3 regions of the Luteimonas fraxinea genome follow, and region 2 is predicted to be linked to each of the others. Evidence: riboswitches for the same ligand, from Rfam matches in the RefSeq annotation. Region 2 holds a riboswitch; each other region holds the start of a gene.
The links. Region 2 has a riboswitch for cobalamin ahead of btuB (TonB-dependent vitamin B12 receptor). Riboswitches for the same ligand answer to the same signal wherever they lie in the genome.

Region 1 (5,184 bases), 1.5 Mb from region 2:
CAGATTCACCGACGACAGGTTGCAGACGACGAAGTCGCCGGCCTGCTTGGTGGTGACGATCTGGTTGCCGGAGATGATCTCCTGCATCATCTTCGTCGGGCTCATGTTCTGCAGGATCTCGGTGCAGAGATTCGACGAATACACGCGGCCGACGTGCTTGTTCGGGTTCTTCCGGTTCACTTCGTCGCGGTAGAACATGAAGGGGTTGCCGGTTTCGAGCTGGCTCACCATCACGCGCTTGAAGATGTCGATCGCCTTGACGGTCTTGCGCGAGATGCGCTCGTCGGCGACGACTTCCTCGTACTTGCGGCGGAAGCTGCCGTTCGGGTCACCCTTCTTCTCGTCGAAGAAATCCTGCAGGTGCCAGCCCTTGATCTTGTGGACCTCGTGCGGGTCGAACAGGTACCAGTCGCCGCGACGCTCGACGGCCTCCATGAAGATGTCGGGGATGCAGATCGAGGTGAACACGTCGTGCGCGCGCAGGCGCTGGTCGCCGTTGTTGAGGCGCAGGTCGAGGAAGTTCTCGATGTCGCGGTGCCAGATGTCGAGGTAGACCGCGACCGCGCCCTTGCGCTGGCCCAGCTGGTCCACCGACACAGCGGTGTTGTTGAGCTGCTTGATCCACGGCACCACGCCGCCGGAGGAGTTCGGCACGCCGCGGATCGCCGAGCCGCTGGAGCGCACGTAGCCCATGTACGCGCCCACGCCGCCGCCGCCCTTGGAGACGCGGGCGATGTCGGTGTTGGAGTCGTAGATGCCCTGCAGCGAATCGTCGACGGTGTCGATGAAGCACGACGACAGCTGGCCGCCGACCTTGCCGGCGTTCTGCAGCGTCGGGGTGGCGACGGTCATGTACAGGTTCGACAGCGCCCAGTAGGCCTCGCCGACGAGCTGCATGCGGCGCTCGCGGCCGCCCTTGGTCTCGTTCTGCATCAGGTACAGGGCGATGGTCAGCCAGCGCTCCTGCGGCAGCTCGAACACGGCGCGCGAGGTGTCGGTGGCGAGGTAGCGCGTGGCCAGCAGATACAGGCCGTTGTAGGCGAACAGCCTGTCGCGCTCGGGCTCGATCATGCGGCCGGCTTCCTGCAGCTCTTCCTTGGAATAGGCGCGCAGGATGTCGTTGGAATAGATGGTGCGGTCGGCCAGCGATTCCTGCAGGCCGACGTAGGAGCCGTACTTCTGCTCGGCGTCGTAGAAGCGGTTGCGGCTGGCGCGCTTGTACAGGCGGTGCAGGTACAGGCGGGCGGCGAAGAATTCCCACTCCGGCGCGGTGACATCGACGCGGGCTTCGGCCTCGCGGATCAGATGGTCGACCAGGTCGTCGGCGTTGACCGCGTCCTTGCGCTCGACGAAGCCGAACACGCTGCGCTTGTAGTCGACGATGTCGAGCTGCGGGAACTCGGCGTGGGTGCGGTCGATGCTGCGCTCCAGGCGCGCACGGTCGTACGGAATCCGGCGGTTGCCGGCTTCCTTGGTGATCCAGTTGGAAACGCCGGCATCGGCGTCGAAGACTTCTGCAATTGCGGTGTTCATGGCGGCACTCGGGGGCGGCGGCACCACGTCGTCGGGCTCGACGGCGGGCGGCGCAACGGAAATGGGGGATGGGGCAGGTGCGGTGGCGGTGTCCGGTGTGGCGTCTGCGGCGGCGGCCGGGGTCTCGGTCGCGAGGGTCTCGTGGCTGGTCATGCGTCCTCTCTGTGTCCAGTGCATTCGCGCACACGACCGGCCCACCCACGTGGGTCCGGCGGCTTTGGAGGGGTCCGAGGGTGATCGGGCGGCGTCGCAGGGATCGCGATCGGGCGCACAGCGCCATCGCCCCCACTCCGCAAACCCGCCCCCCACGGGACGTCCGCAGCCGGCACCGCGCGTTGTGCTCCACGCGGCTGTCGGCAGGTCTTCGGACTCATGGGCACGAAGGCAACGCCTTCTCCTCCCCTGCCGCTTCCCGGATCGCTCCAGTGCATTGGCAGGTTCGTTCCCAATTACCGCTGCGGGGCAGTGCCGGAGTGGCGCGAGGCGTCACCGGCTTCCCGTTTTAATCCACATTCCCTTGTGGGTCTGCGGAACCGACAGGCCCAAGATAGTGGGGTGCGAGAGCAGCGTCAACGCTAAATGTAGTGAACGGGCGGCAGGCCGCGCCGTGACGGGAATCGTCGTTCGTCAAGCCCTTCGTGCCGGCCCGGGGATGCAGATCGGGGTGCGGAGGGCAAGCCCTTCGGGGTGGTTTTTCTGGATCCTTCCCCCTCTGGGGGAAGGTGCCCGAGGGGCGGATGAGGGCGCTGCTGAACGTCCCTGTGGAGCCCCGGCCCTCACCCGACGCGCTTCGCGCGTCGACCTCTCCCAAAGGGAGCGGTGCTCACGGCCTGCCTGCCCAGGCGCCATCTCGTCAAAACCCCGAACCCCGCCACACACCCTGAACAATTTCCGGCGCAATCTGCGCCGAGCACGGCCAGTCCGGCCGCGGCACATCCGGAGGTGCCCCATGTCCGTCATAAGTCCCAGCGCGCTGGCCGCTGCCACGTTGTCGTTGTCCGCCCTGCTCGCGCCGTCGCTGGTATCCGCGCAGGATCCCGCACCCGGTCTCGGGGATCTGCAGGGTCTCGCCGACCGCACGGCGTCGCGCACGCTGGGGGCGCGCGGCTACGTCCGCCAGTCGGGGTCCGGTGACTACGGCAGCTGGTGGAACGCGCGCGACCGGCGCTGCGTGATGGTGCGCAGCGACGGCGGGCGGGTCGTTTCGGTGGTCAACACGCTGGCGCCCGACTGCGGACAGCAGGCCGGCGACGCGCCTCGCGAGCGCATGAGCGACGGTGCCAAGGTTGCCGTGGCGGCGGCCGCGATTCTCGGCATCGCCGCGCTCGCCCACCATGCGCATCACCACGATGACGGCGACCACGACGACGATCCGCGTCACGAAGCCGATTACGAACGCGGCTACCGCGACGCCCTGCACGGCTATCGCGCCGATTCCGATCGCGGCGCCTACAGTGACGGGTACGGCGCCGGCCTGCGCGAGCGTTCGGCCCAGGTGCCGTGGCAGTCGGGCAATACGGGTGGCGCGGGCGGCGGCCGGCTCGACGATCTGGTCGGCGCGCGTGCGGCCGGGGCCGATACCGAACTGCGTGCCCGCGGCTTCGTCGATCGCGACGCGCAGCAGCGCGATGGCCGTTCGATCGTGACCTGGTGGAACGCGCGCTCGCGCGAGTGCGTGCACGTGGCGACCGGCAACGGCCGCATCGAATCGATCCGCGGCGTCGACGCGTCCAACTGCCGCTGACGCGGCGCCCGGATCAGGCGCTTTCGGACGCCGGCGGTGGCGGCGGATAGATCGTCGCCGCCGCATGCGCCAGGCCGATGCCGCGCGCGAGCAGGGCGTCGTAGAGGCGGCCGACGAGGGCGCTGCGGATCGTGCCGGCGTCCTCGTACTCGTGGGTCCAGGCGCGGACGACGAACTCCATCGCCACGCTGCCCAGGCCGTCGAACAGCACCACCGGCGCGGGTGACGCGACCACGCCAGGCGTCGCGGCGGCGACCTCCGCCAGCACCGCTTCCACGTCGGCCGGTGCGCTGCCGTAGGCCACGCCGATGCGGACTTCCAGCCGGCGGCTGCGATCGCGCAAGGTCCAGTTGACCAGCTGCTGCGAGATCAGCTGGCCGTTGGGCACGACGACATTGGCGCCATCGAAGGTCGCGACCCGTGTCGCGCGCATGCCGATGTCGACCACGCGGCCGGTGGTGCCGCCCACTTCGACCACGTCGCCTGGCTGGAACGGCCGCTCGAAGATCAGCACCAGGCCGGAGACGAAGTTGTTGACCACGTTCTGCAGGCCCAGGCCCACGCCGACGCCCAGCGCGCCGAGCACGAAGGTCAGCTGGCTGGCCTTGAAGCCGGCCGCCGACAGCGCGCCGACCAGGCCCAGCATCAGCACTGCGTAATAGCTCAGCGAGGCGATGCTGTTGGCGACGCCGTGCGGCAGCGACATCCGCGACAGCACCTCACCGTCGAGCACCAGCCGCACCGTCTTCGCCAGCCAGAACGCGATCACCACGGTGAGCACGAACAGCAGCACGTGGCCGAGGCTCAGGCGCAGATCGCCCAGCGCCCAGCTGTAGCCCAGCAGCGCCGACAGCGAGGCATGTACCGGCGACAGCACGCGGAAGCGGTCGAGCGTGTAGACGATCCAGCCGACGATCGCCGCCACCGCCAGCACGTTGAGCAGCACCTGCACCGCCGGGCCGGCGTGGTCGCGCGCCAGCCGGAAGCGCGACACGCCCGGACGCTTGAGCAGCAGCTGGATCCACGTCGCGATGACGGTCAGGCCGGCGCCGAGCAGCAGCGCGAAGTACAGGCTGTCGATCACGCCGCCGGTCAGGGTTTCGGCCAGCGACACATTGCCGAAGGCATTCGCGATCACCGCCACCGCCAGCAGCAGTGCGCCGACGTGTACCGACGCGCGCAGCACCTGGCCGGTGCGTCCGGTGTGGGCGACATGGCCGTGCCGGTGCGCGCGCCACAGCAGCCAGCCTGCCGCGGCCAGGCCGAGCAGGGCCAGCGCGAGGATGTAGAGGCGATACGCCACTGCGCTCGACAGGAATACAAAGCCGAACCGAAGCAGCAGAAACAGCGCGCTGGCGACATACGGGGCCATGCCCAGCAGGCGTCGCCGCGACACCGGCAGCAGGCGCAGCACCGGCACCACCGCAGCCAGCAACGCGAACTGGTGGGTCAGCATCGGCGCGTCGGGCTGGAACACGAACACGCCGATCACCACCAGCAGCAGCCAGCACGACAGCGGGCGCGACAGCACGGTCGCCTCGGTATGGCTGACCTGCCCGGTCTTGATCGGCGCGCGGCTGCGCCAGGCCAGCCACAGCAGTAGTGGCAGCGAACAGAGCAGCAGCGTCTGCAAGGCGCGCAGCCCGCTGATCGCATCGCCCTGGGCATATTCGGCGGCGAAGCGCGATTCGATTTCGAGACCGCTGCGGATCACGTCGCCGGTATCGGCAGTGGGCGCGACGTTGCCGGCGTGCAAACGCCAGAGCGGTGGGGCGTCGATGCGCAGCAGACGGGCGTCGTAGGCGGCGACCGCATCACGCACGCGACTGCGCGCCGTCGCGATGCCGGCGTCGACTGCGTTGCCACGACGTCCGAGCGCGATCAGGCGCGCCAGCGGATCCGACAGC
Region 2 (5,184 bases):
GCGCGCGAGCTCGCGCGCGCTGCGCACGCCATACCACGGCATCAACACCGCCAGCGTGCAGTAGACGATGCCCGGCAGCCCCTGGAACAGCGTGCGCGGCGGCATCGGCAGCAGCGCGAGCACGATCGAGGCGACCGTCGGAATCAGCAGCCACACCATCGCGCCGGCTTCCTGCTTCAGCAGGCAACGCTCGACCGGATCGAGTCCGAGCGCTTCGGCGCGTGCAAGGCCGTGGCGATTGAGCAGCAGCATCGTGATGCACATCGCGGCGAAACCGAGTCCATAGATCACGTACAGGCTGCGGAACTCGCCGGCAGCAAAGCCGATCGGAATCGGCGACGGCGCCCAGCCGAACGTCAGGAAATGCAGGCCGACGCCCATGATCAGGCGCAGCGGATACACGTAAAGCAGTGCGACGGCGATCAGCAGCAGGCCGAGCGTGGTCACCCGGGCGTCGCTCAGTCCGGTGCGACGGCTGAAGCGGTGATGCGTGGCCCAGAACATCGCCAGGATCGCGAATCCGGCGAGAAACGCCGGTGCGCGCCGCAGCGCCTCATGCAGTTCGGACACGCTTGCCGGCATCGCGTCGAACGACACGACCAGCAGTGTCACCGCGAACGCGAATGCGGCGTCGACGAAAGTTTCCAGACGCGAGGCCTGCGTACCACGCAAGCGGAATCCGTCCGCATCGCGCGGCCACGCGTCCTGTCCCCCGAGCCCCTGCGGGGCCGCTGCTACACTCCTCGGCATGTTCACTTCATCTCCCCTGACCGGCTCCAAGGCCGAACAGTATGCCGCGCTGGCGGCACAGGCACGGGCGCTGCTGCACGGCGAACGCGATGCGATCGCCAATGCGGCGAACCTCTCGGCGCTGGTCTATCACGCGCTGACGGATCTCAACTGGGTCGGCTTCTATCTCTTCGACGGCACCGAACTCGTGGTCGGCCCGTTCCAGGGTCTGCCGGCCTGCGTGCGCATTCCTCTAGAAAAAGGCGTGTGCGGCGCGGCTGCGCGCACGCGCACGACGCAGCGCGTCGACGACGTCCATGCGTTCCCGGGCCACATCGCCTGCGACAGCGCCTCGCGCTCGGAAATCGTCGTGCCGCTGCACATCGGCGAGCGCCTGATCGGCGTGTTCGACATCGACAGTCCGGTGCCGGCGCGTTTCGACGTTGAAGACCAGGCAGGCATCGAGTCCCTCGCCGCCCTCTATCTCGAATCACTGCAATGACCGCACCGACGCCGCTCAAGCTGCGCAACATCGGACCCAAGTCCGCGGCCTGGCTGCGTCAGGTGGGTCTGCGCACGCGCGAGGATCTGGAAGCGGCGGGCGCGGTGGATGCGTTCGTCAAGGTGCGCCGCGCCGGTTTCAAGCCCAGCCTCAATCTGCTGTATTCGCTGGAAGGCGCGTTGCTCGACTGCCACTGGCAGGACGTGCCCGAGGCGCGCCGCCTGCAACTGGTCGAAGCCGCCGAGGCCGCGACCGCCCTGTTGCCCGATCCGCGCTCGCGCCAGGCCGCCGGCCCGGTGACGACGACGGTGACCGAACCCGTCGAGTCCGAATCGCCCTTCGATCGCCTGTTCGACCGCCGCGACGACTGACCGCACCGCCGGCGCGCCCTGCCCGCGCCCGCAGCCCCGCGCTCACGTACAATCCGCGCCAGCTTCATGGTGACCCGCCGGCGCATCGCCGTCCGGGTTGAAACGGGAAGCCGGTGACGCGCTCAGGCGCCAGCCCGGCACTGCCCCCGCAACGGTAAGCGTGTTCAAGGCATCGCATCCGCCACTGTGCTCATGCACGGGAAGGCGCGACGCCCGGGAGTCCTCCCACGCGCGAGTCCGGAGACCGGCCACGAAGTCTTCCTCGATTGCGATGCGGCGGGCATTGCGGCGGCGTTCCGGACGGCCTTGCGCGCGTCCGGTCGGCGGCCGTGTCCGTCCTCGCGATCTCCCGACACCCCGCGTGCGTGGGCGCACGCGACAAGGAGACTGCAATGCCGTTCCGTACTCTGACCGTGGCGATCGTCGCCGCTCTCGCTTCGCCATTCGCCGCTGCCGCGACCGCCGCCGATGCGCGCGATCTCGACACCGTGCTCGTCACCGCCAACCGTGGCGAAAGCACGCTCGGCGACACCATCGTGCCGGCCCAGGTCATCGACCGCGCCGAGATCGAACGCACCCAGGCACGTGATCTGCCCGAACTGCTGCGCGGCCGCGCCGGCATCCAGATCGGCAACTCCGGTGGTCCCGGCAAGCTAACCTCGATCTTCATGCGCGGCAGCGAATCCGATCACGTGCTGGTGCTGGTTGACGGCGTGCGCATCGGCTCGGCGACCGCTGGCCTGGCCGCATTCCAGGACATTCCGGTCGACCAGATCGAGCGTGTCGAAATCGTCCGCGGCCCGCGCTCGAGCCTGTACGGATCGGAAGCCATCGGCGGTGTCATCCAGATCTTCACCCGTCGCAACACCGGCGCGATCAGCCCGCACGCACGCATCGGCGTGGGCAGCCACGACCTGCGCGAAGCCAGCGCGGGCATCGGTGGCCGCGCCGGCCGCGGCTGGTTCGGTGTCGATGCCGCGTTCCAGCGCACCGACGGCATCGACAGCTGCCGTGGTTCCAGCGTTCCCTTTGGCGGCTGCGGCGTCGAAGAGCCCGACCGTGACGGCTACCGCAACCGTTCGCTCAACCTGCGTGGCGGCGTGGAGCTTGCGGAAGGACTCACGTTCGAAGCCAACGCCCTGCGCGCCGAAGCCTTCAACGAGTACGACGGCAGCGTGTTCGGCGGCAACGAGGCCGACAACGTGCAGCAGGTCGCCGGCGGCAAGCTGACCTATGCACCGTCGGACGTCGTCACGCTGACCGCGCGGGCCGGCCGCAACTACGACGAGTCGACGACCTACTTCCGCGACATCGATGCCGGCACACGCGTCGATGTCGGCCAGATCGACACGCGTCGCGACACCGCTTCGGTACAGGCCGATTTCGGTCTGGCGCCGACCCAGCGCTTCTCGCTCGGCTTCGACTGGATGTCCGACAACGTCGAGAGCGACACCGACTATGCGTCGACCTCGCGCAACAACTTCGCCGTGTTCTCCGATTACACGGCGCGTTTCGGCGCACACCGCGTGCAGGCCGGCGTGCGTCACGACGACAACGAACAGTTCGGCGGCCACACCACCGGCAGCCTCGGCTGGGGCCTCGACCTCGACCACGGGCTGCGCCTCAACGCCAGCGCCGCGACCAGCTTCAAGGCGCCGACGTTCAACGATCTGTATTTCCCGTTCGGCAGCGGCAATCCGGATCTCGAGCCCGAGCGCGCAAAGACGGCCAATCTCGGCCTGTCCCAGTACGCCGATGCGTGGAACTGGTCGATCAACGTGTTCGAAAGCCGCGTCGATGATCTGATCTTCCTCGACCGCAACTTCGTGCCGCAGAACATCCAGGAAGCGCGCATCCGCGGCGCCGAGCTGACGTTCGCGACCACGCTGGCGGGCTTCGATCTGTCGACCGAACTGAGCCACGTCGATCCGCGCGACCGCAGCAACAATGCTAACAACGGCAATCTGCTCGCCCGTCGCGCGCGCAACAGCGGACGTCTCGACATCGACCGCAGCTTCGGCGAGTTCCGTGTCGGCACCACGCTGCGCGCCAGCAGCAGCCGCTACGACAACGCCGCCAATACGGTGCGCGTCGCCGGCCACGGCACGCTGGACCTGCGCGCCGCGTGGGCGTTCAACCCCGACTGGACGCTGGAAGCCCGCGCGACCAACGTGCTCGACAAGAACTACGAGACCGTGAACTGGTACTACCAGCCCGGTCGCGAGTACGGCCTGGCGCTGCGCTGGTCGCCGGTCACGCGCTGATCAATGGAAAAGCCCCGCTTCCGCGGGGCTTTTTTTTTTGACCTTCGATCAGACCGCCAGCATCGCGCGTAGCAGTTGCGGAATTCCCGAAGAAGCCGCCGCCACATTGTCGAGCACGTCCTCGAACGTGATCACCTCGTCGACCTGCGGGCCTGCACCGGCCGCCCAGTTCGCGACGATCGCCAGACACGCGTAGTCGAGCCCGAGCTCACGCGCGAGCCCGGCTTCCGGCATGCCGGTCATGCCGACCAGATCGCAACCATCGCGGCGCATGCGCGCGATCTCCGCGCGCGTCTCCAGCCGCGGACCCTGTGTCGCGCCGTAGCAGCCGCCATCGACCAGCGTCACGCCAGCCGCTGCTGCCGCATCGAGCACGCGCCTGCGCAGCGTCGGCGTGTAGGGATCGCCGAAGTCCACGTGCAGCACGTCGGTCCCCTCTTCCTCGCAATAGGTCGACACGCGACCCCAGGTGTAATCGATCAACTGGTCCGGACACGCCAGCACGCGCGGCCCGAAGCGCTCGGTGATGCCACCGACGGTATTGAGCGCCAGCACCCGCGTCGCGCCCAGCGCCTGCAGCGCCGACAGATTGGCCCGGTAATTCACCCGGTGCGGCGGCACCGAGTGCCCCTCACCATGCCGCGCCAGAAACGCCACCCGCTTGCCGTCGAGCGTGCCCACCCGCACCGGCCCCGACAGCGCGCCATAGCGCGTGACCGGCTGATGCGGCTCCACGTCCTGCAGGTCGGCCAGCTGGTAGAGGCCGGTGCCGCCGATGACGGCGAGGTCGATGTCGAGGTGCATGAGGGTTTCTCGCGATGGGGACGGGAGCGGTTCGCTATTGTCCGATGACGCGCCTTGAAACGGCAGCCGGACGCGCGGGTGGGCCGATTGGGGCGAAACGCATCTGAAGCCGCCTGCGCGACGCCGCAACACTCACCCGGAAGCCTGCCAATTCGCCCAAAGCGTCACGGCAGGCAACACCGGGAACGGAATCACTCCGCGAGCGCGTAGATCCCGGGCAGATTCCGCCCCTGCTCGTGGAAATCCATGCCATAACCGAACACATAACGATCCGGCACTTCCACGCCGACGTAATCGGCTTCGACACCGTCCACGCCGCGGTCGTGCACCTTGACCGCGAGTACGGCCACGCGGACGTCGGCCGCACCCTGGTCTTCGACCCACTGGCGCACAGCCTTCAGGGTGTGGCCTTCGTCGAGGATGTCGTCGACCAGCAGCACGCGGCGTCCCTGCAGCGGGGTCGCGGGGCGGTGCAGCCAGGCGAGGCCCGAGCCGGTGGTGTTGCCGCGGTAGC
Region 3 (5,184 bases), 1.6 Mb from region 2:
ATGCGGAAGCTCTCGACCGCCCAGTCCAGATATGCCGCCCAGTCGGCGCGACGCAGCGGAAGACCTTCGCGCAACGCAGGTTCGTCGATCTGGATCACGCCGATGCCGGCCGCTTCGAGATCGATCACTTCGTCGCGCAGCGCGAGCGCGATCTGCCGGCAGGTGGCGGCGCGTGGCTGGTCGTCGCGTACGAACGACCACTGCAGGATCGTCACCGGCCCGGTCAGCATGCCCTTCATCGGACGATCGGTCAGCGACTGCGCATACGTCGACCAGCGCACCGTCATCGGCGCCGGCCGCGCGACATCGCCCCAGATCAGCGGCGGCTTCACGCAGCGCGAGCCGTAGCTCTGCACCCAGCCGAGCTTGGTGAAGGCGAAGCCGTCGAGCTGCTCGCCGAAGTACTCGACCATGTCGTTGCGCTCGAACTCGCCGTGCACCAGGACGTCGAGACCCAATGCTTCCTGTTCGCGCACGCAACTCGCGGTCTCGGCGGCGATGAAGGCGTCGTAGTCGGCATCGCTGAGCGTGCCGGACTTGTGCGCCGCGCGTGCTTCGCGGACTTCGAGCGTCTGCGGGAACGAGCCGATCGTCGTCGTCGGAAACGCAGGCAGCGGACGCAGGGCATCCTGGGCCACGCGACGCGTGCCGAAGGCCGACAGACGCTGCGCATCAACGGGACGGATCGCCTGCAGGCGTGCGGCGACGTCGGCGCGATGCACACGCGCCGACTGGCGACGCGCATCGATCGCGGCGCGCGCCTCGGCCAGGCTGGGCTCTGCCGCATCGGCATCGGTCAGCGCATCGGCGATCAGGCGCAGTTCGTCGAGCTTCTGCGTCGCGAACGCGAGCCAGCCGCGCAGCTCGGGATCGAGCGCCTTCTCCTGCTTCAGATCCACCGGCACGTGCAGCAGCGAACACGAGGGCGCGAGTTGCACCGCATCGGCGCCGCGCGCTTCGACGGCATAGCGTGCGAGCACCAGCGCGTCGTCCAGCCGTGTGCGCCAGATGTTGCGGCCATCGACCAGCCCCAGTGACAGCGTGCGACCGGCCGGCAGTGCGTGCAGCACGGCGTCGAGCTGTTCGCGTCCGCGCACCAGATCTACATGCAGGCCGTCGACCGGGAGCGATGCGGCGAGTTCGAGGTTGTCGTCGAGTGCGCCGAAGTAGGTCGCCAGCAGCAGTTTCGGACGCACGATGTCGGCGAGTGCGGCGTAGGCGCGACGGTAGGCCGCGCGCATGGTGTCATCGAGATCGAGCACCAGGGCCGGCTCGTCGATCTGCACCCAGCCAGCGCCGGCGTCGTGCAGCTTGCGCAGCAGTGCCGCGTACACCGGCAGCAGCCGCTCGAGCAGTGCGAAGCGGTCGCTGCCGTCGGTGGTCTTCGACAGCCACAGCAGCGTGACCGGACCGATCAGTACCGGGCGCGTCTCGATGCCGGCGTCTTGGGCTTCCAGGTACTCGCGCACCGGCTTGTCGTCGCGCAGTGCGAAGGCCTGGTCGGCGTGCAGCTCGGGGACGATGTAGTGGTAGTTGGTGTCGAACCACTTGGTCATCTCGAGCGCGTGCAGATCGATGCCATCGCGTTGATGCCCGCGTGCGAGCGCGAAGTAGCCGGCCAGTGGATCGGCATCGGCCAGCGCGCGATAGCGCCCGGGAATGGCATCGACGCAGAACGCGGCGTCGAGCACCTGGTCGTAGAGCGAGAAGTCGTTGCTGGGCGGCAGGTCGACGCCCGCCTCGCGTTGCAGGGTCCAGTGCCGCAGCCGCAGTTCGCGGGCGGTGGCCTGTAGCGTGGCAGCATCACCGCCGCGCCAGTGCGCCTCGACTGCACGCTTGAGTTCGCGGCGTGCGCCGATGCGGGGAAAACCGAGATTGCCGATCTGTGTCACGTGTAGTGCTCCTCAATGCGATGGATGCTTGAGGAACGAAGGACCGCGCGCCGCTGCGCATGCGCGCCACGGACCGTGCAGGCGACCTTCGCCCCCTCGGGCGAACCGGGCCTGCGCGCGGACATGCGGAGCCGACCACGCAGGATGCGCGGCATGGCACCGGTCACCTCCCCGCGGAGGTCCAGGTCGAACGTCCGCGCGGTCATGCGCGGACGGCCAGGGCAGGTCTTCGGGCTCATGGACGGGCCACAGGCGTGGCGGGCCTACTGTCCGTCGCTTCCCGACCCGTGACGGCGCCAGTGCGATGACGGAGTTCGTTTCCAATTACCGCTGCGGGGCAGCGCCGGAATTGCCGCGACGAGCGCGACGCACCGGCTTCCCTTTTAATCCATCGCCATATCTTGATACAGAGATGGAACCAAGGCGGCGCCGACGTTACGCCGGTCGCGCGCGGGCGTCAATCGGAGGGCCGCAGGGCGCTACGCCGGCACGCCGGCCGCGCGTGGCCGGCGCTCACGGTCCGGCGGCGACCAGGCTGTCCAGCAGCGGGCCCGTCTTCCATTCGAGTGGGCCATCGCTGGCGGCCGAGATCCGCGCGGCCTGCGCACTGTCGACGCCGAGTCCACGCAGAACGACCCCGACCGCGCTGGCGGCGGCCTCGTGTGCGACGCCCTCGGCGATCGCGTGCATGCAGCCCATCGCAATGCCGCCCACGAGCGCCATCGCGACATGCAGCGGCATGTCGACGAAGCGGCCCTCGGCGATGCCCTGGGTGATCGCGCTGCCGATCTTCTCCGGGAACAGTCCGCCGAAATCGTCCACCGGCCAGCCCGACCGGACCAGGAAGCGGGCCAGCAAGGGATGCCGACGGGCCATCGAGAACACACCGGTCAGGCCGGTCGCGAGGCGCGCGGCGGGATCCGGGATCCGGTCCATCTCGTCCTCCAGCGCCAGGATCATCTCCTGCGCAACCGCCACGCCGATGGCGCTTGCCAGCTCGGGCACCCCACCGAAGTACTTGTAGAAGCTGCCCCGGGCCACGTTGGCCTGGCGGATCACATCGTCGATGGTCGTCGCGGCCACGCCCTTGCGTGACATCACTTCGAGGCCCGCACGCAGCAGCGTGGCGCGCATCCGGGCACGCCGCTGGGCTGCGACACCGGTCCGATGATCTTTCATAAAAACACCTTTGTCATGATGACAGTTATGTCACTATTACACCCGGTCCGCCGATCGGGCGCCGTGGCGCCTGCACGCCACGCCACTGGATACACAGCACGGACCGTCCGCAATCACGCTCGAGAGCAGCCCCCCAAGGAGTAGTCACGTCATGAACAGCAATGGCACGAGTGTGCGGGTCCCGCGCACATTTTTCATCGATGGCGCGTGGGTTGCGCCCCTGTCCGATCGCCGGATCCGGATCATCTCGCCGGTCACCGAACAGCCGCTCATGGACTATCCCGAAGCCTCGCCGGCCGATATCGACGCCGCCGTGGCGGCTGCGCGCGAGGCTTTCGACTCGGGGCCCTGGCCCCACACCACGCCCAGCGAACGCGCCGCGGTGCTGCGCCGGACCGCGCTGGAGATCGAGCGCCGGGCCGAGGAGATCGCCCAGGACTGGACCATGCAGATCGGCGCCCCGATCGCGATCGGGCGGCTGCTGGTGCCCGACAACGCGAAGATCTTCCACTACTACGCCGATCTGCTCGAGAGCGACGGCTTCGGCTTCGTCGACGAGCGCACGCGGCTCGACGGCGGCCGCACCCTGGTCTGCCGCGAACCGGTCGGCGTCTGCGCCACGGTCACGCCGTGGAACGCAGCCATGGTGCTGATGAGCTACAAGATCGCCGCCGGTCTGGCCGCCGGCTGTACCTTCGTCTCCAAGCCGTCACCGGAAACGCCGCTGGAAGGCTATGTGCTGGCCGAATGCCTCGAGGCCGCGGGCCTGCCGAACGGCGTGTTCAACCTGGTGCCCGCGGGCGCGGAGGTCGGCGAGTACCTCGTGCGTCACCCGGGCATCGACAAGGTCGCCTTCACCGGCTCCACCGCGGCGGGCAAGCGCATCGCCTCGATCTGCGCCGAGCGCCTGGCCCGCGTGACCCTGGAACTGGGCGGCAAGTCGGCGGCCGTGCTGCTCGACGACGCCGATTTCGACAAGGCGCTGCCCAGCATCGCGATGTACTCGATGCCCAGCTCCGGCCAGGTCTGCTTCGCGCTGACGCGCATCCTGGTACCGAAGGCCCGTGCGCAGGAATTCACCGGACTGCTCGTCCGCGCGCTGTCGATGTTCACCGTCGGCGATCCGGCCGATCCGCAGGTGTTCATGGGGCCGCTGTCGAAGGCAAGCCAGTACGAGCGCGTGCTGCAGTACATCGAGACCGGCAAGGCCGAAGGCGCGACGCTCGTGCTCGGCGGCGGCCGGCCGGCGCATCTCCACACCGGCTACTACATCGCGCCGACGGTGTTCACCGACGTCACCCCGGACATGACCATCGCCCAGGAAGAGATATTCGGGCCGGTGGTGGCGATCCTGGCGTATGAGGACGAAGCCGATGCGGTACGCATCGCCAACGACAGCGCCTACGGCCTGAGCGGTTCGGTGTTCTCCTCCGATCCCGAGCGTGCTCTGCGCGTTGCCCGCCGCATCCGCACCGGCAACCTGACGATCAATGGCAGCGTCGTCGACCCGACCATGCCGATCGGCGGCTTCAAGGCTTCGGGCTGGGGGCGCGAAGGGGGCCGAGAGGGCCTCCACAGCTATCTGGAAGTGAAGACGATCAGCATCGTCTGAGTGGCAGCTCTGCGACGAAAGGTCGCAGTAGAGCGGCCGGGCGCGCCGCATCGCAGCGGATAGACTGCGGCGATGATTGCGGGGGGCTCAGTCCGGAAGGCATTTGCATGGCTGTCGCTGACGGCCGTGCTGCTGCTCGCGTTGCTGCCGTCGATCGGACGCATCGCGCATGCGCACGACGGCGCGCCGCGCATGATCCTGATGGAGATGTGCACGATGGGCAGCGACAAGCTCGTCAGCATCGTCGATCCCCACAGCCTGCTCGACGATGCGCCGCGCCCGGCGCCGTCGGCGCATGTCGACATGCAGGAATGCGGCTACTGCCCGCTGCTCGCCGCCGCGCTGCTCGCCGTGTTGTGGTTCGCGATCGCGCGCCTGCTGCATGTGCCGCAGCGCGCACGCGTCGTGCATGCGTTCCGGCGGGTCGAACGCCATCCCTGCGGACTCGGCTCACGCGGCCCGCCACTCGCGGCCTGAGCTGAGCTGCGGCGACCGCTCCGG

Region 1: it holds a riboswitch for cobalamin, as region 2 does, so the genes downstream of both, LU699_RS07490 (ribonucleoside-diphosphate reductase subunit alpha) here and btuB (TonB-dependent vitamin B12 receptor) in region 2, are expected to answer to the same signal.
Region 3: it holds a riboswitch for cobalamin, as region 2 does, so the genes downstream of both, LU699_RS07590 (hypothetical protein) here and btuB (TonB-dependent vitamin B12 receptor) in region 2, are expected to answer to the same signal.

Annotation. Positions count from the first base shown of each region.
Region 1 covers NZ_CP089507.1:1,670,177-1,675,360, reverse strand. The annotation lists gene LU699_RS07490 (ribonucleoside-diphosphate reductase subunit alpha) at 1-1,686, opposite strand, end outside; cobalamin riboswitch at 1,872-2,086, opposite strand; gene LU699_RS07485 (hypothetical protein) at 2,483-3,277, shown strand; gene LU699_RS07480 (mechanosensitive ion channel domain-containing protein) at 3,291-5,184, opposite strand, start outside.
Region 2 covers NZ_CP089507.1:127,974-133,157, forward strand. The annotation lists gene LU699_RS00590 (TMEM175 family protein) at 1-672, opposite strand, end outside; gene LU699_RS00595 (GAF domain-containing protein) at 749-1,231, shown strand; gene LU699_RS00600 (TfoX/Sxy family protein) at 1,228-1,602, shown strand; cobalamin riboswitch at 1,653-1,869, shown strand; gene btuB (TonB-dependent vitamin B12 receptor) at 1,995-3,866, shown strand; gene LU699_RS00610 (S-methyl-5'-thioinosine phosphorylase) at 3,915-4,670, opposite strand; gene LU699_RS00615 (hypoxanthine-guanine phosphoribosyltransferase) at 4,862-5,184, opposite strand, start outside.
Region 3 covers NZ_CP089507.1:1,696,603-1,701,786, forward strand. The annotation lists gene metE (5-methyltetrahydropteroyltriglutamate--homocysteine S-methyltransferase) at 1-1,892, opposite strand, end outside; gene LU699_RS07590 (hypothetical protein) at 1,889-2,131, opposite strand; cobalamin riboswitch at 2,096-2,330, opposite strand; gene LU699_RS07595 (TetR/AcrR family transcriptional regulator) at 2,406-3,026, opposite strand; gene LU699_RS07600 (aldehyde dehydrogenase) at 3,223-4,683, shown strand; gene LU699_RS07605 (DUF2946 family protein) at 4,756-5,160, shown strand.